2 regions of the Telluria sp. LT2P80 genome follow, and region 2 is predicted to be linked to the other one. Evidence: predicted binding sites of a transcription regulator. Region 2 holds the regulator's gene; the other holds the start of a gene.
What was found. The regulator LexA, encoded in region 2, represses DNA repair genes until DNA is damaged. The targets are predictions, from matches to a motif close to ACTGTATNNNNATACAGT.

Region 1 (15,386 bases), 600 kb from region 2:
GCGCGTGACCGCTGCCGCCGTGTCCGCATCGTCGGCCAGCAGCGGGCGCACGCCGGCATAGCTCCAGACGATATCGCGCGGCGCGATCTGGCGCCGGAAATAGACGTTGGCCAGTGCGCACAGATAGCGTTGCTCGTCGTCGGCAATGGCCACGTGGCCGGGGTCGCCCGAAAACTCGACGTCGGTGGTGCCGATCAGCGTGAATGCGTCTTCGTACGGCAGCGCGAACACGACCCGGCCATCGGTGTGCTGGAACAGGTAGCCGCAGGCATGGTCGAACAGGCGCGGCACGACGATGTGGCTGCCCTTGACCAGGCGCAGCGCACGCTGCGAAGCGGCGCCGCCGGCGCGCAGGGCCAGGCGCCCCGCCCACGGCCCGGTGGCATTGACCAGGCCGCGGGCACGCACGGCGAGCGGTCCGCCGGCGCGCGCCAGCCGCGCCTCCCAATGGTCGGCGCGCCGCACGATATCGTCACACGCCGTGTGCGACATGACCTGCGCGCCGCGTTCGTGGGCATCGAGCGCATTGAGCACGACGAGGCGCGCATCGTCGACCCAGCCGTCCGAATAGGCAAAGGCGCGCGCGAACCCCGGCTTGAGCGCATCGCCCGCGCGGTGCCCGGCCAGGCCGATCGTTTCTGCACCCGGCAAAAAGTCGCGCGTCGCAAGCCGGTCGTACAGGAACAGGCCAGCGCGGATCAGCCACGCCGGCCGCGCGCCACGCACATGGGGCATGATGAAGCGCAGCGGGCGTGTGATGTGCGGCGCGCTGCGCAGCAGGATTTCGCGCTCGGCCAGGGCCTTGCGCACCAGGCCGAACTCGCGGTGTTCGAGGTAGCGCAGTCCGCCGTGGATCAGCTTGCTCGATGCGGACGAGGTGTGCGCGCCAAGGTCATCCTTGTCGCACAGGATGACCTTCAGGCCGCGCCCGGCGGCGTCGCGCGCAATGCCGGCGCCATTGATCCCGGCGCCCACGACCAGCAGGTCGCAATCGATGAACGTGTCCGTTGCCATCCTTCCCCCTCATCGCTGTCATGCTGCGCTGTGCTCATGCCCGGCCAATTATGCGCAAAATGGCAGAGCCGGTGTGTAAAATCGCCACATGCACATACCATCTTCGCCGGCCCCCGAAGGCACCAGGCCGGACACCACGACGCGCGCCTGGGTCCGCATGCCGTCGGGCCGCCGCCTCGACCTGCTCGACCCCACCCCGTTCGACTGGGACGACGCCGACCTGGCGCTGGGCCTGGCCCGCACCTACCGCTGGGGCGGTCACTCGGCGTGGCCGCTGCCGCTGTCCGTCGCGCAGCATTCGATCAGCGTGATGCTGCTGCGGCGCGCGGCGATGCCCTCGTTGTCGCCGCTCGACGAACTGCGCGAACTGCTGCACGATGCCGAAGAAGGCTTGCTGGGATTCGATGCGATTTCGGTCATCAAGCCGTTTCTGGGCGACGCCTTTCGCGCGCTGACACAGCGCCTGGAACACATGGTGTTTTTGCGCTACGGCCTGCCGGCCTGGGATGCCAAGTCGCACGCGGCGCACAAGAAGGCCGACCGGCTGGCCGCGGCCAGCGAAGCGGTCCATGTGGCAGGCTGGTCGGCTGAAGAGGTCCGGCGCACGCTGAAGATTCGCGCGGCGATCCTGCCTGAGGACCCGCTGGCGCGCTACTACGATTGCGCGCCGTGGGAACCGTGGCCACCGGCGCTGGCCTGTGAACGTTTTTTGCGCGAGCTCGAACGGCTCACGGAATCTGCCGCAACGTCGTCGATCACGCCGGCATCGATCAAGCCGGCGCCCTGAGGAGCGCCGGCCTCCCCTTTACGCTTTCGCGCGCGGGGTCAGTTCTTTTTCCAGAAACTTTTCCAGGCCTTCGAGGGAGCGACCGCGCGTTTCCGGCAGGCGCAGCGCAACAAAGATCAGCGAGCCGACATTGATGGCGGCGAACAGGAAGAACGTCGCACTGCCGAACTGCGCCAGCGCCAGCGGGAACAGCAAGGCGACGATCGCGTTGAAGATCCACTGGCACGCCACCGCAGTGCCGGTCAGCACGCCGCGCAGATGCATCGGGAACAGTTCGGACATCAACAGCCAGTACACAGGCGCAATCAGCATCTGCATGCACAGCAGGAAACACAGGATGCAAGCCAGTGCAGCGTAGCTGCGCGTGATGCCATCGGGCATCCACAGCAGCACGGCGCCAAGCGCAAACTGCATGACGACCACGCCGGTCAGGCCCGACATCAGCATCGAGCGGCGACCGTGCTTGCCGATCAGCCAGATACCGATGAATGTGGCGATCACGGCCACGACGCCATTGCCGATGGTCGCGGTCAGGGCTGCATTCGTGCCCAGGCCGGTCGATTGCAGGATGATCGGCGTGAAGTACATGAAGGCATTGACACCCGTGAACTGCGCCATGAATCCCAGGCCGATGCCGAGCCACAGCAGTTTCCTGATCCATGGCGTGCCCAGCACTGCAGACCAGCCGGCCTGCTCGTGCTCGATCTGGTTCAGCCTGGTCATGTCGGCCATCTCGGTCTCGATCTGCTTGTCGCTCGAGCGGATCTGCTGCAGCACGGCGCGCGCTTCGTCCATCCGGTTCTTGCTGGCCAGCCAGCGCGGCGACGGCGGCACGAACATCATCCCCACACCGAGCAGCAAGGCGGGCACCGCGGCGATGGCGAGCATGTAGCGCCAGACATCCGGCGAATTCGAATAATGCGCCAGCACCGCATTGAGCACATAGGCGATCAACTGGCCGGTGACGATCATCAGTTCGTTCTGCGTGACCAGTCTGGCGCGCCTGCTGGGTCCAGCCATCTCGGCAATGAACACTGGCACGGTGGAGGACGCGCCACCCACGGCCAGGCCAAGCACGAAGCGCATCGCGACCATGACCTCGACCGATGGCGCAAGGGTCGTACCGAGCGCGCCGATCATGAACACCAGCGACAGCCAGATCAGCGTCATGCGACGACCGAATTTGTCCGACAGCGTGCCTGCCATCAGCGAACCCACGGCAGCGCCGAACACGAGCGCGGACGTCACGATGCCTTCGGTCAGCGGGGTCAAGCCGAGGCCGCCCTGCGATGGCGGCGCGCTCATGAATGGCAGCGCGCCGGAAATCACACCGGTGTCGTAGCCGAACGCGAGCGCGCCCATCGTGGCAACGATGGCGACCTTGAAGACGAAGCGGCTTTCCTTGGTATCGGGCGGCGCTGGTGCGTCTGCCGGGGGGACTGCTGAAGACATACGGATCCTTTGTTGGACATGGACAGGACAGGGAAACAGCGGGCCCATTTCGTTACCGTCAGGACGACGGGAGCGTTGGCAAACGCACGGAGACGTTACCCATCACGGCATATTACTTGGCAAAGGATAAAGAACTGCAGATGACACGACTGTTCGATAACAAACATATTAGTGAATGTTTGCCACTGACAAAAAAACAACCATGTTGTCGATGTTGAACCCAGATCAGCTGTCAGGCCAAACATGCCGGGGGGCATTAATGAAAGCTAACTAGCTGATTTTGTTCATGGTTTTAGGCTATCCACAAGAATTGTGGATAACTGTGTGGACAAGCGCCACTTGACAAGCCACAAAGCCAGACGGGATGCGGGTTTCAACAAATTGCCCGTTCGAGAGGCAAAATTTTGTTCCAATAAAATCAACCACTTGCACGTGCACCACATGGGAGCAACAAGTTTATATGCGGTCCACTCCTACAAAAGCATGACATGGGGGATAAGTGGCCAGCGTCGCGTGATTTGCCGTCATTTCCAGGCGCTGCGAGCCCGGTCACGCACGAGCATGCGGACGCTGTCAGGCATGGGCGTGCGCAGCTCGCGCTTGTCGGCGCTCAGCCACGCCGATTCTTCGAAATGCTTGAGCATGACAGGCGTGACAAAGCGCGAGCGCGTCGCATACACATGGCGGTCACCCATGTTGGATTGCTGCTTGATGAAGAAGCGATTCGGCACGATCAGGTGCAGGTTGTCGCGGGCCCGGGTCATGGCCACATACAATAAACGCCGCTCTTCCTCGATATCGTCCTGGTTGCCAGTGGCCATGTCCGACGGTATGCAACCGTCGACCACATTGAGCACATGCACCGATTTCCACTCTTGCCCTTTGCTCGAGTGAATCGTGGACAGGATCACGTAATCGTCGTCGAGCAGTGGCGGGCCGGCGCGGTCGCTGGTCGCTTCGGGCGGGTCGAGCGTGATCTCGGCCAGGAAACTCTCGCGGTTGGCATGGCCACCCGACAGGGCGACAAGCTGGTCGAGGTCGAGTGCGCGCACCTGGAAATCGTCGTGCAGACGCTCCAGGTGCGGCGCGTACCAGTCGCGCACCAGTTCCAGGTCTTGCGGCCAGCGCAGGCCAGGTGCGCGCAGGCGTGCATACAGCGCGCTGAATGCCTGCCACTCGACGCTGCTGCGCGCTGGCACAGGGAACGCCGCCAGCGTGGCGGTGACTTCGCTGCTCTCGCCCACCGCGTCCAGCACGCGGGTGGCAGTCGCCTGGCCGATCCCGGGGATCAATTGCAGCACGCGAAACCCGGCCAGCCGCCCGCTCGGGTTCTGGGCAAAGCGCAGCAGCGCCAGCACATCCTTGATATGCGAGGCCTCCAGAAACTTCAGGCCGCCGAACTTGACGAACGGGACGTTGCGCCGCATGAGCTCGAGTTCGAGCGCGGCACTGTGGCTGGCCGCCCGAAACAGCACCGCCTGCGACTTGAGTGGCACACCTTCTTCGCGCTGCTCGAGGATACGGCTGCAGACCCAGCGCGCCTGCTCGGCTTCGTCGGGAATCAGGACCAGCTGCGGCTTGATGGCCGAGACCTTGTCGGTCCAGAGCGTCTTGGCGTGGCGCTCGAGCGCCGCGCCAATGACGGCATTGGAGGCATCCAGGATCGGCTGCGTCGAGCGGTAATTGCGCTCGAGCGTGATCAGGTGCGCCGGTTGCGAGAACTGGCCCGCAAAATCGAGGATGTTGCGCACGGTGGCACCGCGAAATCCATAGATGGACTGGGCGTCGTCGCCGACCACCATCACACCCCTGCCATCGGGCTTCATGCCGGTGATGATCGCGGCCTGCAGTCGGTTGGTGTCCTGGTATTCGTCGACCAGGACGTGGTCGAACCAGCTGCCCAGCTCAGCCCCCAGCACGGGGTCGGCGGCCATCTCGGCCCAGAACAGCAGCAGGTCGTCGTAGTCGAGCACGTTCTGCTCCTGCTTGGCGTCGACATAGGCGCCAAACAGCGTCTTGAGCTGGGCTTCCCATTCGGCGCACCACGGGAAACAGGCTTGCAATACCTGATCCAGCGGATCGCGACTGTTGACGACCCGCGAATAGATCGACAGGCAGGTGCCTTTCATGGGAAAGCGTTTTTCGGTGCGCGACAGGCCGATCTCGTGACGCACCATGCCCATCAGGTCCTCGGCGTCGCCCCGGTCGTGGATCGTGAATTGCGGATCGAGCCCGATGCGCCCGGCAAATTCGCGCAGCAGGCGTGCACCGATGCTGTGGAAGGTGCCGGCCCAGGGCAGCGCCACCGGCGCCTGGGCCCGGGAAGCCGCGCCACGGCCAAGCAAACGGTGCAGGACGCCGCTGGCGCGCTGGCTCATCTCGCCGGCGGCGCGGCGCGAAAAGGTCAGCAGCAGGATACGCTGCGGATCGGCGCCGGCCCCGATCAGCCGCGCCACGCGGTGCGCCAGCGTATTGGTCTTGCCCGACCCGGCGCCAGCCACCACCAGCAGCGGACGCGGCGTGGCCACGCCGATGTCATGCTCGACCGCGGCGCGCTGCTCCGGATTCAGGCTGGCGAACGGGTCCTCAATGGCAGGCTCGGCGGTGGCGGTGGTCATGGTGTGGCAGACGGAGAAAGCGATACTGTACATTTATCCAGTACCAAACCACAAGCGCTAAATCGCCCGACCGCGCGCCCTGCCCGCGCGTGACATCGGGCGCGGATTAGCGTGCCAGCGCCGGGCCATGGAAAAATAAACTGATTTGGATATCCACAAAGTCTGTGAATAACTATGTGGAAAAGCGGGGGCTTGACACGCTGAACATGGCCTGCGGGGCGGCTTTCAACAATTTGCCTATTGGGAAGGCAACGACGGTGACAACTGCAGATTAGCCCCAAACAAACGTGCCCACACCCTTGACAGCGCCCGCGCCGTTGTGCGGATTACGCCAGTGCGCGGCGCCGTTCGGGCTCGAGCAAAACACGCTCGATGACCTTCGGCCGCACACCGTTGGACTTCAGGTATTCGACGGCCGGGACGACGCCGAGTTCGCACAAGGTGGCAATGCCACGCGTGACGACATCGCGCTGGTCGGCATTCGATCGCAACTCGGACACGCTGGCAGCGCGTGGATGGATGTCTTGCGCGTGCAGTGATTTCATCGCTGAACTCCGGTGATGGTGGATGCGTCATGCACCACGATTATTGGCGAAGTAAATCCAAAGTCAATGGCAAACCTGTATCAGTTCGCAAATACCATGTCATGCCGAGCGCGAGCACGGCGCAACAGCGATAATAACGGGATGAGCCCCTCACCCGTTCCCTCCCCAAGCGCGCCGCCCGCCGCAGCGCACCCGGTGCCGGCCTCGTGCACCGACCTGTTCATCTCGTTCACGCTGATCGCCCTGCAGGGCTTTGGCGGTGTGCTGGCCGTGATCCAGCGCGAAATGGTCGAGCGCAAACGTTGGCTGAGCAATGAAGAATTCATCGAGGAATGGTCGGTCGCGCAAATCCTGCCGGGGCCGAACGTATGCAACCTGGCGCTGATGATCGGCCAGCGCCATTTCGGCCTTGCCGGCGCGATGAGCGCACTGGCCGGCTTGCTGGCGGCGCCGCTGGTCGTCGTGCTGGCGCTGGCCCTGGTGTACGCCCGCTTCGCCGATGTGCCACAGGTCCAGGGCGCGCTGCGCGGCATGGCGGCCGTCGCCGCAGGCCTGGTGGCGGCCACCGGCCTGAAGATGTCGGCCGCATTGGGCAAGAACGTGCTGCCGCTCATCGTCTGCGTACTCATCGCTGCGGTCGCCTTCGTGCTGCTGGCCTGGGTGCGGGTGCCGCTGGCGGCCGTCGTATTGGGACTTGGCGGCCTGGGCTGCGTACTGGCCTGGCGCAGGCTCTCCCCATGAGCGCGCCGCAACTCGTCTTCACCTGGCACGACTGGGTCAGCCTGTTCACGCACTTTCTGGGGTTGTCGCTGATGTCGCTCGGCGGTGCGATCTCGACCACGTCCGAAATGCAGCGCTATCTGGTCGAGCGCCAGGGCTGGCTGACGCCCGCACAGTTCGGCGACTCGGTCGCGCTGGCGCAATCGTCGCCCGGGCCGAACGTGCTGTTCGTGGCGCTACTGGGCTGGAACGTGGGCCTGAACAACGGCAGCACGATGGCCGCGCTCTGCGGCGTGGTCATCGCGATGATCGGCATCATGCTGCCGTCGACCGTGTTTACGTATCAGGTCGCGCAGTGGGCGCATCGCAATCGTGGACGGCGGGCGGTACGCGCCTTCAAGCAGGGCATGGCCCCGCTCGTCATTGCGATGCTGCTGTCGACCGCCTGGCTGCTGGCCTCGGGCGGCGCCACCGGTCCGGACCACTGGCCACTGTGGCTGCTGTCGGCGGCCAGCTGCATCATTATCTGGCGTACCCGCCTGCACCTGCTGTGGATGCTGGCGGCCGGCGCCGCGCTCGGTGCGCTTGGACTGCTGTAGTTGGCATGTAGTTGGCATGCCTTCGCAGGACGCGGCATACTGGCCGCATCTTTCACTGTCCCCCACATGACGATGTCCGAACTCCTGAACCAACATGCCTGCTTCGGCGGCGAGCAGCGTTTCTACCAGCACGATTCCAGCGCCATCGGCTTGCCGATGAAGTTTTCGGTGTACCTGCCGCCCGAGGCCAGCGGCAAGAAGCTGCCGGTGCTGTTCTACCTGGCCGGTCTGACCTGTACCGAAGAAACGTTCATGACCAAGGCGGGTGCACAGCGCGTGGCGAGCGAACTGGGCATCATCGTGGTGGCACCCGACACCAGCCCGCGCGGCGCGAACGTGCCGGGCGAGACCGACAGCTGGGACTTCGGCGTCGGCGCCGGCTTTTACCTCGACGCCACCGAAGCGCCATGGTCGACCCATTACCGCATGCACAGCTACCTGCTCGAACTGCACGCGCTGGTGCTGGATCTGCTGCCGGCCGATCCGGCGCGCGTGGGCATCTTTGGCCACTCGATGGGCGGCCACGGCGCGCTGGTCATGGCACTGCGCCACCCTGAGCTGTTCCACTCGGTGTCGGCGTTTGCACCGATCGCCGCGCCAAGCCGCTGCCCATGGGGCGTGAAAGCCTTCGGCAGCTACCTGGGCCCGGATGAAAGCACCTGGCAGCAATACGACGCCAGCGCGCTGATGGCGCAGCAAGAGACGGCGCCGTTCCCGGACGGTATCCTGATTGACCAGGGCCTGGGCGACAAGTTCCTGCCCGAGCAGTTGCGGCCGGAAGCCTTCGAAGGCGCCTGCGCCCGCATCGGCCAGCCACTCACGCTGCGCCGCCAGCCGGGCTATGACCATGGCTACTACTTCATCTCGACGTTCGTCGAAGACCATCTGCGTTTCCACGCACGTCAGCTCGGCTGACAGGGTTACGGCTTCAGTCCGCCTGAAGCCGATTTCCCGCGTTCGGTATGAAGACTCTGGCCAAAGCAGCATGCCACGGATGATTGCTGTCTGATAACTGCAACAAACATCTCGATTCATCAGGCGATCATGCTGAACGCGTGAATTACGCCGCCCATAAAGTTTCCCTCAGGATACAATGATTGCACAAATGTCCATGTGCATCACGGCCCTTGCGCGTGTCGCGTCCTGTCGCCACGATACAAGCCGGTCTTCAATCCGCCCACGTCATTGTTCACGATCTTCAGACGTTGTGAACGCATTCGGCTCGCCACGATGCCCCCTTCCCTTTTTCAGTACCCAGAGAACGTCAACACACGATGAAACTAAGCTTCCGCGCCAAACTTTACCTGCCCCTTATCCTCAGCTGGCTATGCCTGTCGGCGATGGCAATTTTTCATGTTTATGAAAGCAACGTCCAGCGCCTGGAAGAACGCAAGGTCGCCCTGAGATTTGCGACCGATGTCGGCATGTCCACCGTCAAGGAATACGCGGAATTGGCGTCATCTGGAGCAATGACCGTCGCGGAAGCGCAGCAGCAAGCCTTGAAGCGGCTCAAGTCCATGCGTTACGGGAAAGATGGCTATTACACGGTCGTCGATTCGGCCCCGAAAATGCTGATGCACCCCGTCAAGGCAGAGCTGATCGGCAAGGATCTCAGCGACTTCAAGGACACCAATGGCACCTATTTGTACCGTGACGTGGCGGCCATTGCCAAAGGCAGCGGAGAAGGCTGGATAGAATATGTCTGGCCCAAGCCAGGCCACCCGGACCAGCAGCAGGTGTTCCCGAAAGGTGCCTACGTGCTCACCTACAAGCCGTGGGACTGGACCTTCATGACGGGGCTGTACCTCGATGACCTGCACGACGCGTTCATTGGCGACATATGGCGCGCAGTCGTCTTCCTCGCCATTTGCGGGGTGGTCCTCAGCACGATTGTCTTGCTGGTACTGCGCAATATCACGCGTTCGATCCGCCAGGCGGTCAGTGCAGCAGACGCCGTGGCCGGCGGCGACCTGACCCATCACATCACGATCGATGGCAAGGACGAGATCGCGCAACTGATGTCGTCGCTCGCCAGGATGCAGGAAGGCCTTGCCAACGTCGTGAGCGAAGTACGCCAGGGCACGGACGCGATCGCCGCCGCTTCATCGCAGATCGCGCAAGGCAATCTGGATCTGTCGGCGCGTACCGAGCAGCAGGTCGCTTCGCTCGACAAAACCACCGCGTCGATGGAAACATTGGCCGGCACCGTGCGCGAAAACGGTAACCATGCGCGCCAGGCGAACACACTGGCGTTGTCGGCGTCCGATGTGGCAACCCACGGCGGCACGATCGTTTCTCAGGTGGTGGTGACGATGGCGTCGATCAATGCCTCATCGACCAAGATCGTCGACATCATCAGCGTCATCGACGGCATCGCCTTCCAGACCAACATCCTGGCATTGAATGCTGCTGTCGAAGCAGCGCGGGCGGGTGAACAGGGTCGCGGCTTCGCTGTCGTTGCCGCTGAAGTGCGCAACCTGGCCCAGCGCTCGGCGGCAGCGGCCAGGGACGTCAAGACGCTCATTGGGGATTCGGTTGCGAAGGTCGAGGCAGGCAGCAAACTGGTCGGCGAAGCCGGCAGCACGATGGATGACATTGTCGCGAGCGTCAAACGCGTAACGGATATCATCGCGGAAATCGCGGATGCCGGACAAGCGCAGCAGGTGGAGCTGCAACAGATCAACGACACGATTCTCGAGATGGACAGCACGATGCAGCAAAACGCCGCGCTGGTCGAAGAAGCAGCATCGGCGTCCGCCTCGCTGCACACGCAGGCACACAATCTGACCGGTGCAGTGAGCCTGTTCAAACTGACGGCAAGTCAGCTTCGCCCGGGCACGGCGCCCCGCCTTGCATTGACGTCACGCGCCGGTCGCTGATCTTTCGCCTTCCCTGGCCTGATGCGGTTTAGAAGGTGCTGCTGGCCGCGCCATGGGCCGGATCGACGTCGATCCCGCCATGGTGCTCCAGAATGGCAGCAGCCCGTTCGAGCTGGAAGGCTTCGGCAACGGTGACCGTCATCATGCACAGATCGCCGCGGACGGCAGGCTTGAAGACATCCTCGTAATCGGTGCCGCCTTTGACAGCGGGCGAGTCGCCCACATAGAAATTGCTTTCAGCAGGACCTGCTTCGTCGGTGGTGACATTGACATTGATGCCGTCGCCGTCGAAGCCCTCGGCCAGCAAGCCATTGCGGGCTGCCTCGGCCGCTTCGAAGTTGGGCAACATGCGAACGATATGGTGATTCATGTTATCTCCTTGTTTCATTGGCAACCACCGTATCAGAATCCCGTGGTACGCGGCGCAGGCCACCCGAAGTCCGTGAACACGCCCGTCGCCGAGGCTGGACCCAGGTCAATTGCCATGCGGCAAACGAACGCCGGGAACGCGAAACCGTGGTGTATGCTAAATGCAATGCACGCAGATACCTGCGCGGCTTCACCAAATCAGCGGCGTCGTGCACGTGGTGACATGGGTGAAGCTCGAGAACGGCGTACTGCTACTGATCCTGCAAAAAGCAGGCTGACAAAGCACGTCGTCTGACCATCTACTGCGCATCGGGTTCTGCCCGAATCGCGTGATGGTTCGCCGGAACGCACTGCAACGCATGACAGCGAAGCGGTGCGTTTTTTTATGTGTGCAAGCGACGCGGCAAAGCGACGCTGCAAAGCACGATGAATAGTCAGTAACAGACCAGTGATGGGCCGGCTATGCCGTGGCACCGCCTGGCGACCAGGCCCAGCATGACAAGTACAACTAACCGAGAGGAGTCGACATGAACGAATCGAACGATCAGGGAAACAACGCAGGTAAATGGATTGGCGCCGCAGTGGCTGGCGCCCTGCTGATGTATGCATTCGACCCAGACCGCGGCCCGAAACGCCGTGCACGCGCCAAGGGCGCACTGCGCGACGCGCGTCACCGCGGCGCCGACAAACTCGAACACGCGCTGCATACTGCCGGCGAGCGCTTCGACTCGGCGCGCGAGCGTGCCGAATCGGTCTACCTGCGCGCCGGCGCGCGCCTGGCCGGCGCCGCCCACGCTGCCGGTGACCGCCTGGCCGAGGCATCGCACGAAACGCGCGACCGCCTCGAACGCGCGCGCGGCCGCCTGGCCGAAGCATCGTACGATGCACGCGACCGCGCCTCGCACGCTGCTGACTACGCCCGTGACCGCGTATCGCATGCTGCCGACACGGCGCGTGACCGCGTGTCGCACGCTGCCGACACGGCCCGCAGCACTGCCGCCCGCGCCGCCGACGATGCACGTGACTACGCGGACGACGTCCGCTCGCGCGCGCACCACGTCGCCAACGATGCGCGCGATCGCGCCAACTACGCTGCCGACAAGGCCCGCAGCAACGCCAGTGACGCTGCCGACAAGGCCCGCAGCAACGCCGATGACGCTGCCGACCGCGCACGCGAACGCGCCGACATCGCCCGTGAAAACCTGGCGCATGCCGCGCACAGCGCCGGCAACGGCGCCCGTGCCCGCGCCAACGACGTGGGTAACCAGGTACGCGAATGGACCGATCACCTGACGCAGGCCTTCGGCTCGCGCGGCCCGACGCTGACCAACTCGGCGTTGCTGGGCACCAGCGCGCTGAGCATCGTCGGCCTGGCGCGCCGTTCGCCGGCCGTCGCCCTGCTGGGCCTGGGCGCGCTGGCAGTGCTGCTGCGCAGTGACCGTGGCCGCAACCTGGTCGACTCGCTGCGTCACCGCGGCGAAGCAAGCCGGGTCGAAGTCGAGAACAGCGTCTTCATCGATGCATCGCCACGTGAAGTGTTCGATGCGTGGGCCGACGTGGAAAACTTCCCGCGCTTCATGTCGCACGTGACCGAAGTGCGTGACCTCGGCCACCGCCGTTCGCACTGGGTCGTGCGCGGCCCGGCCGGCATGGAATACGCATGGAACGCGGTCATGACCGAGCAATCGCGTCCGGATCGCCTGTCGTGGCGCAGCGAGCCGGGTTCGGAAATCGAACAGGACGGCAGCGTCACGTTCGAGTCGGTCAATGGCGGCACGCGTGCGACGGTGCGCATCAGCTACGCGCCACCAGCGGGCGCGCTGGGCCACGGCGTGGCACGCATGCTGGGCGTCGATCCGCAGCGTCAGATGGATGACGACCTGGCGGAGATGAAAGCTTTCATCGAACGCGGTGGTGCGCGTGGCGCAGGCCGCCGCTAACCCGTCCCGGCCCCTGCGTTGCCGCGCAAAACGGTAAACGGCACGGCGGTGCAAGACCATGAATGGCCCCCAAGCGGGGCCATTCGTTCGTCTGGCAGCGCTCAATCCGGAATGATCGCCGTGACCTCGATCTCCACCCGCGCGCGGTCTTCCATCAGGCCCGCCACCTGCACCGCCGTCATCGCCGGATAATGGCGCCCGATGACGTCACGGTAGGCTGCGCCCAGTGCCGGCCCGGCATCGAGATATTCGCGCTTGTCAAGCACATACCATGTCATGCGTACGATGTGTTCCGGGCCGGCGCCGGCTTCGCGCAGCACGGCCACGATATTGGCAAGCGCCTGGCGCGACTGCCCGACGAAATCATCCGTCTCGAACCGGCCCGCCGGCGTCCAGCCAACCATCCCGCTGACATGCACCTGCCGGCCGCGCGCGACAACGCCATTGGCGTAGCCTTTCGGACGCGGCCAGCCAGGCGGCTGCAAGAATTTCATTAAATCTCCCGACATGCGGCCTCAGTGTTGCGGCGCGAGCAGTTCGCGCGCGATGATCAGGAGCTGCACTTCGCTGGCCCCCTCGTAGATGCGCAGCGCGCGGATCTCGCGGTACAGGCCTTCGACGACCTGGCCCCGTTGCACGCCCTGCCCGCCAAACAGCTGCACCGCGCCGTCGATCACGCGCTGCGCCGATTCAGTTGCGGCCAGCTTGGCCATTGCCGCTTCTTTTGTGACGCGCTTGCCGCTGTCGCGCAGCCACGCCGCGCGGTAAGTCAGCAGCGCGGCGGCGTCGATCTCCAGCGCCATCTGCGCCAGTCGGGCCTGCGTAAGCTGGAAGTCGGCCAGCAGCTTGCCGAACATGGGGCGCGCCTGCGCATGCGCCAGTGCTTCGGCCATGGCGCGCCGCGCGAAGCCCAATGCCGCTGCCGCCACCGACGTGCGAAACACGTCGAGGGTGGCCATCGCCACCTTGAACCCGTCGCCCTCGCCGCCAACCAGGCAAGCGGCCGGCAGCCGGCAACCGTTGAAGCAGAGGCGCGCCAGCGGATGCGGCGCGATCACATCGATGCGCTCGGCGACCTCGAGGCTAGGCGTGGCCGCATCGACGATGAAGGCCGAGATGCCGCGCGCGCTGCGTTCGACCGCATCGCCCGTGCGTGCGAACACAACGTAGAAGTCGGCGATGCCGCCATTCGAGATCCAGGTTTTTTCGCCATCGAGCACCCAGGCATCGCCGTCGCGGCGCGCCGCGCATTGCAGCGCCGCGACGTCGGAGCCGGCGGCAGGCTCGGACAGCGCAAAGGCGGCGATCGCGCTGCCGTCGGCCACACGCGGCAGCCAGTGTTGACGCTGCGCAGCGCTGCCGAACAGCGAGATCGCCCCGCTGCCCAGGCCCTGCATCGCGAACGCAAAATCGGCCAGCCCGGCGTGGCGCGCAAGGATTTCGCGGATCAGGCAAATGGCGCGGGTGTCGATGGTCGCGTGCGCGCCGCCATGCTCGACGCCAGCCACGGCGTGGCGCAGCCAGCCGCCCTGCCCCAGCCTCGTGACCAGCGCGCGGCAGACGGTGTCGACATCGGTTCCGTGCGCGTCGGCCAGATTCGCCGCGGCCCAGGCGTCGAGCTCACGCGCCAGCACGCCATGGTGCGCATCGAAAAATGGCCAGTCGAGAACATCGGGTTCCATCAGTTGCCCTCGAACTGCGGCCGCTGTTTGCCCACGAACGCCTGGTAGGCGCGCTGGAAATCCTGCGTCATCATGCAGATGGCCTGCGCCTGCGCCTCGGCCTCGATGGCTTCGTCCACGCCCATATTCCATTCCTGCTGCAGCATTTTCTTGGTCATGCCGTGCGCGAACGTCGGGCCGGCCGCCAGCTGCGCGGCAAACGCCTGCGCCTCGGCGAGGACGTCGCCCGGTGCGCACAAGCGATTGAAGAAGCCCCAGCGCTCGCCCTCTTCGCCATCCATCGAACGGCCGGTGTACAGCAATTCGGCCGCGCGGCCCTGGCCGATCACGCGCGGCAGCAAGGCGCAGGCGCCCATGTCGCAGCCGGCCAGGCCCACGCGCGTAAATAGAAAGGCGGTGCGGCTGCGCGCCGTGGCATAGCGGATGTCCGAGGCCAGCGCCAGGATCGCACCGGCGCCGGCGCACACCCCATCCACCGCCGTGACGATCGGTTGCGGACAGGCGCGCATCGCTTTCACAAGGTCGCCCGTCATGCGGGTGAAGGCCAGCAGGCCCGGCATGTCCAGTTGCGTCAGCGGTCCGATGATCTCGTGCACGTCGCCGCCCGAACAGAAATTTTCGCCCGCGCCGGTGAGCACCACCGCCTTGACGTCGTCGGCATATGCCAGCGCGCGAAACAGGTCACGCAGCTCGGCATAGGCGGCGAACGTGAGCGGATTCTTGCGCTCGGGCCGGTCGAGCGTCACGGTTGCTACCCGCGTCGCCGGGTCAAGCACCAAGC
Region 2 (15,386 bases):
GTGCTCAGCACATGTACGGCGTGTGCTTAGGCAGCTTCGCCCACAACGGCGACGGTGATTTCCGACACGACGTCGGTGTGCAGAGCGACTGCAACCGGGAATTCGCCGGTGGTTTTCAAAGGGCCGGTCGGCAGGCGCACTTGCGACTTCTCGACAGCGAAACCTTGCTTGGTCAGCGCTTCGGCGATGTCGAAGTTGGTGACCGAACCGAACAGACGGCCATCAACGCCGGCTTTCTGGCCGATGGTGACGGTCATGCCGCTCAGCTTGTCGCCTTCTGCCTGGGCAGCCGACAGCTTTTCAGCTGCTGCTTTTTCCAGTTCAGCGCGCTTGGCTTCGAACTCGGCGACGGCGCCGGCGGTAGCGCGGCGGGCCATCTTTTGTGGGATCAGGAAGTTACGTGCGTAACCGTCCTTGACCTTGACGACGTCGCCCAGGTTGCCGACGTTGACTACTTTTTCCAACAGAATGATTTGCATAGTGATCTCCAGATGTCTGACTGTCGTGACCGACGATTAACCGTGGTGCAGGTCGGTGTACGGCAGCAGCGCAAGGTAGCGTGCGCGCTTGATCGCGGTGTCGACCTGACGCTGGTAGTGCGCCTTGGTGCCGGTCAGACGTGCTGGCATGATCTTGCCGTTTTCCTGGACGAAGTCCTTCAGGGTGTCGACGTCCTTGTAGTCCACCTGCTCAACGCCAGCGGCGGTGAAGCGGCAGAATTTCTTGCGCTTGAACAGCGGGTTTTGCTGTTTGCGCTTCTCTTTGAGTTTCGCTTTGTTTTTGTCGAACTTTTTACCGAATGCCATTTGAGGCTCCTGTATCTAAATTGCCGGGTTAAGCGGCACTGAAATCAATGATGTGAAACACCAGGGCTTTGCTGTTGCGATTTTTCCGTGCAAGAAATCCGTTGAACCTGTAGCTGGCGCCCAATTCGGCGCTGGCAAACCTGCCCGAAATCTCGCCCGCGGCGAACGCAGGGACTTCGAACGCGACCGACCTTTCGACTCCGGCCTCTTCCTGCTGCGATTCGTGCATCAGGACGGCTGAAACGATTGGCACACCGGCCGGGGTGTAACGCAGTACGTCGCGCTCGGCGATGGTCGCCATGAGCTGGAGGTGGTTTGCGCTGTGCACCCGGTATTACTGGTTACTACGAATAACTGGGAAAAACTTAAGCAGCAGCAGGCGCTGGCGCAGCGGCTGGAGCGGCTGCTGGCGCAGCGGCTTCGGCACGGTGGCTCTTGGCTGCGTCTTCGCGCTGCACCGATTTCATCATCGGCGACGGTGCGGTTTCAGCTTTTTTCAGCTTGACGGTCAGGTGACGCAGAACCGCATCATTGAACTTGAATGCAGTTTCCAGCTCGACCAGGGTCTCGTTGTCGCATTCGATGTTCAGGCAGATGTAGTGTGCTTTTGGCAGCTTCTGGATCTGGTATGCCATCTGGCGGCGGCCCCAGTCTTCAACGCGATGGATGTTACCGCCGCGGCTGGTCACCGTGGTCTTGTAACGCTCGATCATCGCCGGGACTTGTTCGCTCTGGTCCGGATGGACGATAAACACGATTTCATAATGACGCATGCATTACTCCTTGAGGACGTTTAACAAATGCCCACCTCGGCGTCAAGACGAGTGTGGGAAGGGAAAGCCGGCAATTATAACCCGAATATCGGTGACTTGGAAACCCCCGATGATGCGTTATCGCCTCGTTTGGCGCCGCAACGGGCATATCTGACTCGACAATTCCACGGTTTTGACGGCTGTTTGCACTCTGAATCGCGATTTTCGCGATATTTTTTGCGTTTCCCCTTGCGCGCGCGAGAATACTGTACAAAAATACAGGTTACATACATAACCGGTTGCTGTAACACATTTATGCTAAAGCTCACTGCACGGCAAGAACAGATCCTGAACCTGATCAAGGAAGCGATCGAGAACACCGGTTTCCCTCCGACCCGGGCTGAAATCGCTTCTGAATTGGGTTTCCGCTCGGCCAATGCGGCTGAAGAACATCTGCAAGCACTGGCGCGCAAGGGCGCCATCGAAATTTCGCCCGGCACGTCGCGCGGCATCCGCCTGATCGGCGCGAGCGTCGAGGCGATCCCGATGCCGCCGCCGTCGTTCATGTCGCTGCCGCTGGTCGGGCGCGTCGCAGCGGGCAATCCCATCCTGGCGCAAGAGCACGTTGAAGCCACCTACAACGTCGACGCGGCCATGTTCGCGGCGCGGCCCGATTTTCTGCTGAAGGTCAAGGGCTGGTCGATGCGCGATGCCGGCATCATGGATGGCGACTTTTTGGCGGTCAAGAAAATCGACAGCGCCAAAAACGGGCAGATCGTTGTTGCGCGCCTGGGCGACGAAGTCACGGTCAAGCGCTATCGCAAGACGGGCGACCTGGTCGAACTGCTGCCAGAGAACCCCGACTTCAACATCATTGCCGTCTCGCCGGACGAAGAGTTTGCGCTTGAAGGCCTGGCTGTCGGCCTGATGCGTAGCTGGAACTGATGGAACGGCGCCGGTCTCCCCGGCCGGCGCTTGCTTTACCCGGCCTTGCCCTACCCGGCATTGCTTAGTTCGACGCCTTCTTCACCACGGCATTGTGCTGGTTGATGAATGCCTCGGTGGCATTGCGCCACGCTGCAAAATCCGCCAGGATCATCTTTGAATTGACCTTCGCGCCTTCCGCGATATTCTGCCGCACCTGTTCCAGGTAGGCTGCCGAGGCGTCCGCCTCCTGCTTGTTCATCAGCTTGGCAATATCAGCCGGGATCTTCTTGGTCAGCGGCGACTGCGCGTTCAAATTCGTCACCATCTTGTTGTAGCAATCCTGCCAGCCGGTCACCAGCTTGTTGACGCGATCGATCTCGTCATTCACCTTCGACACGGCCGGAATGCGCGGCGACGGGCAGCGGTATTCGCCCGACTGCAGCTCGGCGCCGTCGTAGCCCTTGATCCAGTAATCGATTTCGGCGCGCTTCGTGACACGCTGCTCCATGACGACCAGCGATTGGGCCGCGACCTTGTTGCCCTTGGCGGCCGACTTCTCGAACAACGCCTTGGCCGCCGCCTCGTCAACGGTGCCCGCTTCGCCATACCAGTACATCTGGCCCAGTTGCTGCTGTGCCTGCGGATTGCCGGCATTGGCCAGCTTGGTATAGAGCTTGAGCGCGCCCGCGTAATCCTTCTTTTCGAACAGCGCGTTGGCGTCTTCCAGCTCGCCCGCATAGGCGGCGCTGGCAATAGTCAGAGAAAGGCAGAGCAGGAAACGTTTCATGGGCATCCGAAGAAAATGACAAGCTGACGATGGGGCATCATAGCCCCCTTTTACAGCGGGACTCAACCGTAAAAATGACAAGGCCGGCATTGCGCCGGCCTTCTTTGCATGGCTTTACGCCGCGCGGTAACGCCACGCGGTAACGCCGCGCGGTAACGCTACGCGGTAACGCCGCGCGGTACGCCGTACTTACGCGTCCAGCGCCTGGCGGAAGTCTTCGACCAGGTCGTCGGTGTCCTCGATGCCCACCGACACACGGATCAGCGACTCGGCAATGCCCATGCTGGCACGGCGCTCGGCGCCCATCTCGAAGAAGATCGTGTGGGCCACCGGAATGACCAGCGTGCGGTTGTCACCCAGGTTCGACGCAGGAATCGCCAGCTGCAGGCGGTTGAGGTAATCGAACGGATCGATGGACTCGTGCAGTTCGAAGCTGAGCAGCGAACCACCGGCGCGAAACAGCGACGTGACGATACCGTGTTGCGGATGCGACGCCAGGCCCGGATAGTGGACCTTTGCCACGCGCTCATCCGCCTCGAGCATCGTGGCCAGCGCCAGTGCATTGGCGCAGGTGCGGGTCATGCGCAGCGCCAGTGTCTCGGCGCCAACGGCGATGTGATGCGCCGCTTCCGGCCCGAGCGACGCGCCGAAGTCGCGCAGCGCTTTCGCACGCAGCTGCGCCATGCCCTGGGCGTGCGCCGGCTGCTTGCGGAAATTCGGTGCGATGTTCGGATACGCGCTCCAGTCGAACAGACCGGTATCGGTCAGCGCGCCGCCCAGCGCGATGCCGTGGCCGCCAATCGACTTGGTCAGCGAGTTGACCACGAGACCGGCGCCCACGCTCTTCGGGCGGAACAGCCATGGCGACGTCATCGTGTTGTCGACCACGTACAGGATGCCCCGCTCACGGCACAGCTCGCCGATGCGGGCCAGGTCCGCCACTTGCGTGCGCGGATTGGCGATCGTCTCGACAAACACCATGCGCGTGTTCGGCGTCAAGGCTGCTTCCACCTGCGCCACGTCGGTCGCATCGACAAAGGCGACATCGACGCCCTGCCCCGCCACCGTCTGCCACAGGCTGTTGGTGTTACCGAACAGGAAGCTCGACGAAACGATGGCGTCGCCTGCCTTGAGCAGCGCCTGGAACAGCGCGCCGATGGCCGCCATGCCGGTGCCGAAGCACAGCGTGGCGACGCCATCTTCCATCTTGCTGACCTTGTCCTCGAGCGCGCTGATGGTGGGATTGCCCTGGCGACCGTAACGGAAGCCCGGCTCCTTGCCCTGGAACACGGACGCCAGTTGACGCGCATCCGTATAGCCGAACGCGACCGACGTGTGAATCGGCTTGTGCAGCGAACCATGCTCGATCGGCTTGTGCCGGTCGTTGTGCAGGATGGTCGTGGTAAAGCCGTAGGATTTTTTCTCGCTCATGCTTACTCGGCGGCGACAGCGGGGTTCAGGTTCAGCTGGGTACGGACCTGGTCTTCGTCCTTGGCAGCAGGATTGTGACGCGCGGTTTCCTGGCGATCGAGGTATTCCGGGGTCACGTCGCCCGTCACGTAGATGCCATCGAAGCACGACGCCTCGAAGTTCTTCAGTGCCGGATTGACGTCCGAAATCGAACGCTTGAGGGCATCGATGTCCTGGTAGATCACGCGGTCGGCCGTGATCTCGCGGCAGACTTCCTCGGTCGTGCGGCCGTAGGCGATCAGCTCGTCGCGGGTCGGCATGTCGATGCCGTACACGTTCGGGTACAGCACCGGTGGCGCGGCCGACGCGAAGTACACCTTGCGCGCGCCGGCTTCACGGGCCATCTGCACGATCTCGCGGCTGGTGGTGCCGCGCACGATCGAGTCGTCGACCAGCAGCACGTTCTTGTCCTTGAACTCGGAAGTGATGGCGTTGAGCTTCTGGCGTACCGACTTCTTGCGCATGCCCTGGCCCGGCATGATGAAGGTGCGGCCGATGTAGCGGTTCTTGATGAAGCCTTCGCGGTATTCCACGCCGAGTTTCAATGCCAGCTGGATGGCAGCCGGACGCGACGAATCGGGAATCGGCATGACAACGTCGATGTCTTCGACCGGGATTTCACTGAGCACCTTGTCGGCCAGGTATTCGCCCATGCGCAGGCGGGTGGCGTAGACCGAGGCGCCGTCGATCACCGAGTCCGGACGGGCCAGGTAGACAAATTCGAACGCGCACGGGTTCAGCGACGGGTTCTCGGCGCATTGGCGCTCGGACAGCTTGCCGTCGTTGGTGATGAAGACCGCTTCGCCCGGCGCGATGTCGCGCACGAAGCGGAAGCCCAGGCCTTCGAGGGCGACCGACTCGCTGGCCACCAGGTATTCGTTGCCGTTTTCGGTTTCGTTCACGCCCAGGCACAGCGGACGGATGCCGAACGGATCGCGGAAGGCCAGCATGCCATGGCCGGCGATCTGCGCAACGACAGCGTAGGCGCCACGCACGCGGCGGTGCACGACAGCGACCGCCTTGAAGATCGCGTCGGCGTCGAGCGAGAAGCCATCGGCCGCTTCCTGGATTTCGTGGGCCAGCACGTTGAGCAGCACCTCGGAATCGGAATCCGTGTTGATGTGGCGGCGGTCGTTGCGGAACAGCTCATCCCTGAGCTGGGCCTGGTTGGTCAGGTTGCCGTTGTGCGCGAGCGTGATGCCGAATGGCGCGTTGACGTAGAACGGTTGCGCCTCTTCTTCGCTCGACGAACCTGCGGTCGGGTAACGGCAGTGGCCGATTCCGGTATTGCCCTGCAGCGAACGCATGTTCCGGGTACGGAAAACGTCACGTACCAGGCCGTTGGCCTTGAACATCGAGAACATGCTGCTGTGATTGGTCGCAATGCCCGCAGCGTCCTGGCCGCGGTGCTGCAGCAGCAGCAATGCATCGTACAGAAGCTGGTTGACGGGAGACTGCGAAACGACGCCGACGATGCCACACATGAGGTGCTCCTAAAAGCTTGGGTGCAAAATGACAGAAAACTGCGAAAACTACGGCTACTGGTTCAGTAATTAATATGCTCCGCGAAGGCAGCGGGCAAGAATGGTTTGACGGTGCGCGCGCCGGTCTCGGCAATGGGTGACAACAGCGCGTCGCGCCAGAATGCCTGCTGCGGGATCTGCGTCATCCCGCACAATATGACGCCGGCCAGCACGATCACAATGCCCCGTGCCAGGCCGAACAGGCCGCCAAGGCCCCGGTCCGCCAGCGACAGGCCGGTGGCGGCAACCACCGCACCGATCGCCATCGACAGCAGGCCCATCAGGATTCGTACGCCCAGGAACAGCACGATAAAGGCCGCCATCAGGCGCGCGGACCCGCCCGGAATCACCTCGGGCAGCAAGGGTGCGAGCTGGGCGCCGTAGACATTGGCCACCACGAAGGCGACCACCCAGCCCACCAGCGACAGAATTTCCTTTACCAGGCCGCGCAGCGTGCTGATCACGACGGAGGCGATCAGCACGAACAGCACCAAATAATCGAAGATCGTCACGCGGCAGCGAGGATCAGAGCGGCACCATCGAGCCGGACAGACCGATGCCGCTCAGTTTGGCGCGCACTTTCTCTGCTTCTTCCTTGCTGAACGGGCCGACCCGCACGCGGATCAGTTCGCCAGACTTCTGGGTGAATGACGCAACGCCGGCAGCGCGCAGGCGGCTTTGCAACTCGGTGACTTTTTCCTGGCTGGCCAGCGCGGCAACCTGCACCACGAAGCGCGGCGCCGGGCCTTCGGCCTTGACCGTCTTCGGCTCGGCCTTGGCGGCTGGCTTGTCCTCGAGGATCGCGATGGCGCGGGCGGCGTCGTCCGGACGGGCCGGCTTGGTGACGTGCTCGGCTTTCGGATGCGACTCGGCGGCTTTCTCGACGACCTTGACCGGCTTTTTCTCGGGCTCGGGCTTTTTCTCGGTCTTGACGGGTTCAGGCTTCGTCACCGGCTTAACGTCGGGTTCGGCCTTTGGCTTGGCTTCAGGCTTTGGCTTGACGGTCTCGACTGGCTTGACGGTTTCGACCGGCTTGGCTGGCTCGAGCATGCGCATTGGCGGCACCTCGCTGGCCACTGGCGCTGCGGCCACGGCGACCGGCGGCGTACGCGTGCCGGCCGGTGGCGCCGGGACTGGATCGATGATTTCTTCGTCGCTGTCGACGCTGGCCGTTGGCGCAACCTGCTCGGACGGCACCGGCAGCGGCGCAGCCTTGTCCTTGTCGGGGATGTGGATCGCGATGTCGGTGGCCAGCGGCTTGGGCTCGGAATCGAGCAGCATTGGCAGGGCCACGACGGCGGCCAGGACCAGCGCAATGGCGCCGACCAGGCGGCGGCGCGCGCGTTTTTTCTCGGGCAGGATCGGATCGCCACGGCTCGAGCGGCGACCGCCCTCACCGGCCGAGCTGGCACGCTTGGAGCGTGCGCGCTCGGTGTAGGCGGCCTCGTCGTCCTTGACGAAGTGACCGCTGTCACGAACAGTTTCTTGCTTGTTTTTAGTGCCGAACGAGAACAAGCCCATGCGATTGAGGTATCAGTGTAGTGAGGATTTACGGGCCGCCATCACGCCGGCAACCGTGTAGAACGAACCAAAGACCACAATTCTATCATTCTCCTCAACCCGGCTCAGCGCATTCGCATAAGCGTCGGCGGGCGAATCGAAGGTGGTGACCGAAAAATCGCCCGCTTTCGCGCCCGCTGGCTTCAATTCAGCGATCTTGTCGGCCAGTGCCGCAGGGTCGGCCGAGCGCGGCGAATCGAGGCGCGTGACGCACCAGTGATCGATCACCGATGCCATCGGCGCGATGACGGCGTCGATGTCCTTGTCGTCCATGATGCCGAACACCGCGTACGTGAAGCGGTGAAAGCCCATATTGCCGAGGTTCTGCGCGAGCGTCGCGGCGGCGTGCGGATTGTGGGCCACGTCCAGGACCTGGGTCGGACGGCCGGCCAGCACCTGGAAGCGGCCCGGCAGCTCGACCATTGCCAGGCCGGCGCGGGTTTCCTGGGCGCCGCACGGCAAGGTCATGCGCAGCGCCTCAAGGGCCGCCAGCGCCGCAGACGCATTGAGCAACTGATTGGCGCCACGCAGGGCCGGATAGGCCAGCGAGTTGCGGCGCCCGGTGCGGCCGGCAAAGCTCCACTGCTGCTGGTCACCCTGGTAGTTGAAGTCGCGGCCCAGCAGCCACAGGTCGGCGCCGATGCTGGTCGCATGGTCGATCAGCGACTGGGGCGGCACCGGGTCGCTGCAGATGGCGGTTTTTCCCGCGCGGAAGATGCCGGCTTTCTCGAAGCCGATTTTTTCGCGTGTGTCGCCCAGATAGGCCGTGTGGTCGATGTCGATGCTGGTGACGATCGACACGTCGGCATCGATCACGTTGACGGCATCGAGTCGCCCGCCCAGGCCGACTTCGAGGATGGCGACATCGATCTCGCTGGTCGACAGCAGGTGCGCAATGGCCAGCGTGGTGAACTCGAAGTACGTGAGGTCAATCTCCCCGCGCGCGGCTTCGACGGCGTTGAAGGCGGCGATCAACACATCATCGGAGGCCATCTCGCCATTGATGCGGGCGCGTTCATTGAAGTCGAGGAAGTGCGGCTTGATGTAGAGGCCGACGCGGTAGCCAGACTGCAGCAACACCGACTCGAGCATCGCGCAGGTCGAACCCTTGCCGTTGGTGCCGGCCACCATGATCACGGGGCATGAGAACGCCAGCTGCAGGCGTTCCTTGACGGCGCGGACGCGGTCCAGGCCCATGTCGATATGGGTTTCGGCATGACGCGATTCGAGCAGCGCGAGCCAGTCGGGCAAGGTAGTCGGAAGTGGGGACATGGTGCTCAGAAAAGAGGGATTCGGCGGGCGATACGGGAAATAAAAAAGGCGGCCGCGGGGGCCGCCGTCTGGCATGCCCGCGCCGGTCGCCCCTGGCGATCATGTTCGCGGGTTGCCCTCGCGGCGGCCTTTGGATCGATCAGGCCAGCACTTCGGTCGCCTGGTTTTGCAGCAGGGCCAGCAGACGCGCAATTTCTTCGCGCATCTTGCGACGGTCGACGATCATGTCGACAGCGCCCTTCTGGACCAGGAACTCGGCGCGCTGGAAGCCTTCCGGCAATTTCTCACGCACCGTGTTCTCGATGACACGCGGGCCGGCGAAGCCGATCAGGGCCTTCGGCTCAGCGATGACCACGTCGCCCATGAAGGCGAACGAGGCCGAGACACCGCCCATGGTTGGGTCGGTCAGCACGCTGATGAACGGCAGCTTCTTCTCGGACAGCTTGGTCAGCATCGCGGTGGTCTTGGCCATCTGCATCAGCGACAGCAAACCCTCTTGCATGCGCGCGCCACCAGTGGCGGTAATGCAAATGAACGGCACCTTCTGCTCGAGCGCAACCTGGGCGCCGCGGACAAACCGCTCACCGACCACCGAACCCATCGAGCCACCCATGAATTCGAATTCGAAGCAGGCCACGACCACCGGCAAGCTCATGATCGAGCCGCCCTGGACGATAAGCGCATCGGTCTCGCCGGTGGCTTCCATCGCCGCCTTGAGGCGGTCCGGATACTTCTTGCTGTCCTTGAACTTCAGGGTATCGACTGGCAAGGTCTCCTGGCCAATGTCGTAGCGGCCGCCTTCATCGAGCAGCGAATCCAGACGCGCGCGGGCACGGATGCGCATGTGATGGGAGCACTTCGGGCACACGTGCAGGTTGGACTCGATATCCGCCCGGTACAGCACCGACTCGCACGACGGACACTTGACCCAGAGGCCCTCGGGCATGGTCTTGCGGTTAGCGGCATCGGAGCGCTGGATCCGAGGGGGCAGCAGTTTTTCCAACCAACTCATATTCTCTCCTTTGCGGCAAATCTTACAGTGGGGCGTAGTGTAGCCGCTCGGAGGCAGCTTGTCGAATCGTAGCAAGCCACCAATATTGCCAACAAAACATCACACGTCGCCACCGCCCCGCGCCCACGGCCACCACCACCAAATAATGAGGGTCAGAGTCGAATTGTTTGACAACTTCCGATAATTTCCCAATAAATAGCACCGATCCTCGGCTGAATGAACGCCGAGTTTGATCTCCAAAGCAAAATGAGGGACAGAGTCACGTTGATGAGCTAAATAATCAATTTCCCAACAATTAGGGTCAGAGTCGACTTATTGGGCAATTCCTCAAAGTTGTCAAACAATTCGACTCTGACCCTAATTTATTTATGCGGCAATGTTGGCGATTATTTCGCTGGCGAAGCGATGTCGTTGACGGTGTATTCAACGCCTCCCAAGCGTGCAGCCACGATGTTATAGATCCATGCGCTCAGCATTCCTGCCAAATAGATGCTGACGATATACGCAACTGCAAACAGAATGACCACACCTGCCCCGATGGGCGGCATCTCCGCGCCCGTCAACATGGCGATGAGAACGATCGCCAGCACTGGGAGCATAGCGATGAAATAAACTGCCGCCAACATCTTTCCAAACTGGGCAACTGCAATGTGCTTGACACGCTTTTTCATTGGACACTCCCTCAGGTTGCGCTACGGAGAGATCAATTTACTGAGGAAAAATGAAAAAGCTTTAAGCTGGCGCAACCAGCAGGAAAGATGTGGCAGTACGCCTGTAATAAACCCATCGGCCATAACCATCGCAACCGGATATTAAAAAGATTTGCCAGGCAATCGCCAAAAAGTTGTTAAACAATTCGACTCTGACCCTAATTGGATTGCAAGAGCATAGAGGCAATCACAATGAGGGTCAGGGTCGAATTAAGTGACAACATTTTCCGAAGAAATTGCTCAATAATTCGACTCTGGCCCTCATTGATATGACGGTGGCGGGTTAGCGGGCGTCGAGGGCGGTGCGGATGGTGGTGGTGAAGGCGCGAACGGCGTCGACGGCCTGGTCTGGCGGGCTGTTTTCGATTTCCTGGATGATGCGGCTGCCGATCACGACAGCGTCGGCCACTTCGGCCACGGCTCTCGCCGTGGCGCCGTCGCGGATGCCGAAGCCTACGCCGATCGGCAGTTTGACGTGCTCGCGGATCGCGGCCACGCGGCGGGCGACGTCGGCGGTGTCGATGGTGCCGGCGCCCGTCACGCCTTTCAGCGAGACGTAGTAGCTGAAGCCGCCACCGTACTGGGCCACTTGCTTGACGCGCTCCGTGGTCGACGTCGGCGCAAGCAGGAAAATCAGGTCCAGGCCGTTGTCGCGCATCTCGGTGGCGAACGCGGCGCATTCTTCGGGCGGGTAGTCGACGACGATCGCGCCGTCAGCGCCCGCTTCTTTGGCGCAGCGGATGAATTCGGTCTGGCCGATGCGCTCGATCGGGTTGGCGTACCCCATCAGGACCACCGGCGTGTCGGGGTCGTTCTTGCGAAATTCGCGCACGAAGCCGAATACGTCTTTCAGGCCGACGTTGAATTTCAGTGCGCGCTCGCAGGCGCGCTGGATGACCGGGCCTTCGGCCATCGGGTCCGAAAATGGCACGCCCAGTTCGAGGACGTTGGCGCCGCCCTCCACCAGTGCGTGCATCAGCGGGACGGTCAGTTCGGGGCCCGGGTCGCCCGCGGTGATAAAGGTGACGAGCGCGGTCTTGTTGTCCGCTTTAAGTGCGGTAAAAGTCTGTTCGATGCGGGACATGCTGGGTTCCTCTGGTAATCGGAAAAGGCGAATGCCCCGGCTGACCGGGGCAGGATGGCATGGTTGACGCCGGCATCAGCCGAAATCAAGCCCCATCCGCTGCGCCACCGTATGCATGTCCTTGTCGCCGCGGCCCGACAGATTGACCAGGATGATCTGGTCCTTCGGCAGCGTCGCCGCCAGCTTCACCGCATACGCGATTGCGTGCGACGATTCGAGCGCCGGGATGATGCCTTCGATGCGGCAGCAATCGTGGAACGCCTGCAGCGCTTCGTCGTCCGTGATCGACACGTACTCGGCGCGCAGCGTGTCCTTCAGCCACGCGTGCTCGGGCCCGACGCCCGGATAATCCAGGCCCGCCGACACCGAATGCGTCTCGATGATCTGCCCGTTCTCGTCCTGCAGCAGATAGGTGCGGTTACCGTGCAACACACCTGGCAGGCCGGAGGTCAGCGAGGCCGAGTGCTTGCCTGAATCCAGTCCCTCCCCCGCCGCTTCGACGCCCACCAGCTTGACGCCCGGCTCGCCGATGTACGGATAGAAGATGCCCATCGCGTTCGAGCCACCACCGATGCAGGCAACGACGTAGTCGGGCTGGCGCCCCGTCATCGCCGGCATCTGCACGCGGCACTCTTCGCCGATCACCGCCTGGAAGTCGCGCACCATCATCGGATACGGGTGCGGGCCGGCCACGGTGCCGATGATGTAGAACGTGTTTTCGATGTTCGTGACCCAGTCGCGCATCGCTTCGTTGAGCGCATCCTTGAGCGTTTTGGAGCCCGATTCCACCGGCACCACGGTCGCGCCCAGAAGCTTCATGCGGTACACGTTCTGGGCCTGGCGCTTGACGTCTTCGCTGCCCATGTAGATCACGCATTCCAGGCCGAAGCGCGCGCAGATGGTGGCCGTGGCCACGCCGTGCTGGCCGGCGCCGGTTTCGGCGATGATGCGCGGCTTGCCCATGCGCCGCGCCAGCAGCGCCTGGCCGATCACGTTGTTGATCTTGTGCGCGCCGGTGTGGTTCAGGTCTTCACGCTTGAGGTAGACCTGCGCGCCGCCGGCCATTTCGGACCAGCGCCGCGCGTGGTACACGGGCGACGGGCGGCCGACGAAGTGGGCCAGCTCGTAGCGGTACTCTTCGAGAAATTCAGGATCTTGCGCGTACTTTGCGTAGGCTTCGCTCAGCTCGGCCAGCGCGTGGGTCAGCGTCTCGGCGACGAACGAACCGCCATAGGGGCCGAAGTGCCCCTGCGCGTTTGGCAGGGCGTAATCGGGGGTCTTGAACAGCGGCGCGGCGTTAGGCGCTGCCTTGAAGGGGGTGTTCTGCATGGTATGTCTCGCTATGAATAGTGGCATCGGCGGCCCGCACTGCCGCGACAAACGCGGCCATCTTGCGGGCGTCCTTGATACCTTTTGCGGCTTCGACACCACTGCTGATGTCGACGGCAAAAGGCCGAACGCGTACGACACCGTCAGTGGTGTTGTGTACGTTCAAGCCACCACTCAAAACGACCCGAGGCGCGAGCTCTTTTGGGATGAGAGACCAATCGAAGACCTTTCCTGCGCCGCCATAAGCGTCCACGTAAGTGTCAAGCAGAAGGCTTGAAAACCACGGACTGGCGGTGCGGTATGCAAGCTCACATTCTAGCAGCGTGCCAGGGATCGTGTCAGGCTTGACCCGAAACGCGCGCATGAACGGGCGCTGGACGGCCGCCGCAATGGCGGCGCACTGCTCGACCGTCTCATCGCCATGGAACTGGATCAGGGCGAGTGGCATCGCCGCCGCGACTTCCTGCACCTCGGCGAGCGTCGGATTGACGAACAGCGCGACGCCGCTGACAAACGGCGGCAAGCCGGCGCACAAGGCGCCCGCGCGCTCTGGCGTGACGTAGCGTGGACTCTTCGGATAGAACACGAAGCCCAGGGCATCAGCGCCCACGGCGACAGCGGCGCTCAGGTCTTCTTCGCGGGTGATGCCGCAGATTTTGATACGGGTACGGTGCATGGAAATCCTTACAACCAGGGGAGCGGCGCGACCGCTTCCTGCGGCAGCTTCCAGATCGGATCGTACTCGATCTTCGCGAAATACAGGCCGTCGGGCATGAAGGTCGGCGCGGCCACGTCGCGCGAGCGGCTCTCGAGCACCTCGTGCATCCAGTCCGGCTCTTGCCGTCCCAGCCCGACATACACGAGCGAGCCGACGATATTGCGCACCATGTGATGCAGGAAGGCGCTGGCGCGCAGCGTGAAGACGATGATGTCGCCATGGCGCTCGATGCGCACTTCGTGCATGTCCTTGACCGGGGTCTTGGCCTGGCAGCTCGACGCGCGAAACGCCGAGAAGTCGTGCGTGCCGATCAGGTGGCGCGCGGCGTCGATCATGCGCTCGACATCGAGCGGTCGGAACATCCAGCCGGCACGGTTCGACAGCAGCGCCGATGGCGTCGGATGGTTGTACAGCACGTAGTGGTAGGTGCGCGAGCGGGCCGAGAAGCGGGCATGGAATTCCAGCCCGTCCTCGCCCAGCGGCACCTCCTTGGCCCAGCGCACGACAATCGAATCGGGCAGGAAGGTGTTCACGCCGCGCACCCAGGCCTGCGTCGGGCGCACCAGATCCGTGTCGAAATGGACCACCTGCTCGATCGCGTGCACACCGGTATCGGTGCGGCCGGCACAGGTGGTGGCCAGCGGCGTGCAGGCGAACTTCTCGAGCGCCATTTCAAGACGGTCCTGGACCGTATTGCGCTCCGGCTGTTTTTGGTAGCCGTTCCAACCGGTGCCGATGTACTGGACACCCAGAACAATCCGCGTCACGCCAGCAGCTCTCGCATCGCGCTGGCACGGCCAACCTGCTCGGTGCTACCGCCCTTGATGACTTCATCGAGCAGTTCGCGTGCGCCTTCCTTGTCGCCGATTTCCTGGTAGGCCACGGCCAGATCGAGCTTAGTTTCCATTTCCATGTGTTCGGGCGAGAGCGGCGCCGGCGCTGCAGCCATGTCATCGACCGGGTCAGCATCGAACGCCGCTGGCGTCGGCGCATTGGCCGTCGCCGATGCCGGCAGATCCAGATCGAAGTCGAGCGCGTCGAGCGAGGTGCGCTGCGGCGTCGGCGCATCGGGCAGCGGCGGCAACGACAACTCTTCGGGCGCCGGTACTGGCGCCGGGGTATCCGGCAGGTCGAACATGTCGAACGGATCGTCCTGGCGCGCCGCGAAGTCTTTCGGTTCGGCGCCGCCAGACGCGCGCGGTTCGGCCGGCACGCCGAAGTCCATCGCGTCCAGATCGAACAGCGGATCTTCAGACACATTCGTGTTCGAGGAGGCGCGCACGGCAGGCAGCGGATCGTTCACAGGCGCCGGCGTGGCCGGTGTAACCGGTGCGCCAAAGTCCATCGAGTCGAGGTCGAACAGCGGATCGCTCGGCGTCGCAGTGGCGGCCGCTGGTTGCGACGGGCTGGCCGGCAGCGACGGCAAACCGTCGAAG

Region 1: the regulator LexA is predicted to act here: its motif matches at 5,896-5,913, upstream of AC56LW_RS00075 (ATP-dependent helicase).

The regions. Positions count from the first base shown of each region.
Region 1 is NZ_JCASIO010000001.1:17,761-33,146, forward strand. It holds gene glpD (glycerol-3-phosphate dehydrogenase) at 1-1,014, opposite strand, end outside; gene AC56LW_RS00065 (phosphohydrolase) at 1,103-1,801, shown strand; gene AC56LW_RS00070 (sugar porter family MFS transporter) at 1,820-3,253, opposite strand; gene AC56LW_RS00075 (ATP-dependent helicase) at 3,778-5,871, opposite strand; gene AC56LW_RS00080 (hypothetical protein) at 6,198-6,416, opposite strand; gene AC56LW_RS00085 (chromate transporter) at 6,558-7,157, shown strand; gene AC56LW_RS00090 (chromate transporter) at 7,154-7,735, shown strand; gene fghA (S-formylglutathione hydrolase) at 7,808-8,650, shown strand; gene AC56LW_RS00100 (methyl-accepting chemotaxis protein) at 9,076-10,614, shown strand; gene AC56LW_RS00105 (hypothetical protein) at 10,643-10,984, opposite strand; gene AC56LW_RS00110 (SRPBCC family protein) at 11,511-12,923, shown strand; gene AC56LW_RS00115 (RidA family protein) at 13,025-13,417, opposite strand; gene AC56LW_RS00120 (acyl-CoA dehydrogenase family protein) at 13,439-14,605, opposite strand; gene AC56LW_RS00125 (enoyl-CoA hydratase family protein) at 14,605-15,386, opposite strand, start outside.
Region 2 is NZ_JCASIO010000001.1:612,954-628,339, forward strand. It holds gene rplI (50S ribosomal protein L9) at 27-479, opposite strand; gene rpsR (30S ribosomal protein S18) at 516-806, opposite strand; gene priB (primosomal replication protein N) at 835-1,134, opposite strand; gene rpsF (30S ribosomal protein S6) at 1,172-1,579, opposite strand; gene lexA (transcriptional repressor LexA) at 1,874-2,503, shown strand; gene AC56LW_RS02780 (tetratricopeptide repeat protein) at 2,568-3,272, opposite strand; gene AC56LW_RS02785 (cystathionine gamma-synthase family protein) at 3,462-4,703, opposite strand; gene purF (amidophosphoribosyltransferase) at 4,706-6,226, opposite strand; gene AC56LW_RS02795 (CvpA family protein) at 6,289-6,777, opposite strand; gene AC56LW_RS02800 (SPOR domain-containing protein) at 6,791-7,786, opposite strand; gene folC (bifunctional tetrahydrofolate synthase/dihydrofolate synthase) at 7,799-9,097, opposite strand; gene accD (acetyl-CoA carboxylase, carboxyltransferase subunit beta) at 9,237-10,109, opposite strand; gene AC56LW_RS02815 (hypothetical protein) at 10,496-10,780, opposite strand; gene trpA (tryptophan synthase subunit alpha) at 11,103-11,903, opposite strand; gene trpB (tryptophan synthase subunit beta) at 11,979-13,232, opposite strand; gene AC56LW_RS02830 (phosphoribosylanthranilate isomerase) at 13,201-13,908, opposite strand; gene truA (tRNA pseudouridine(38-40) synthase TruA) at 13,917-14,717, opposite strand; gene AC56LW_RS02840 (motility hub landmark protein FimV) at 14,714-15,386, opposite strand, start outside.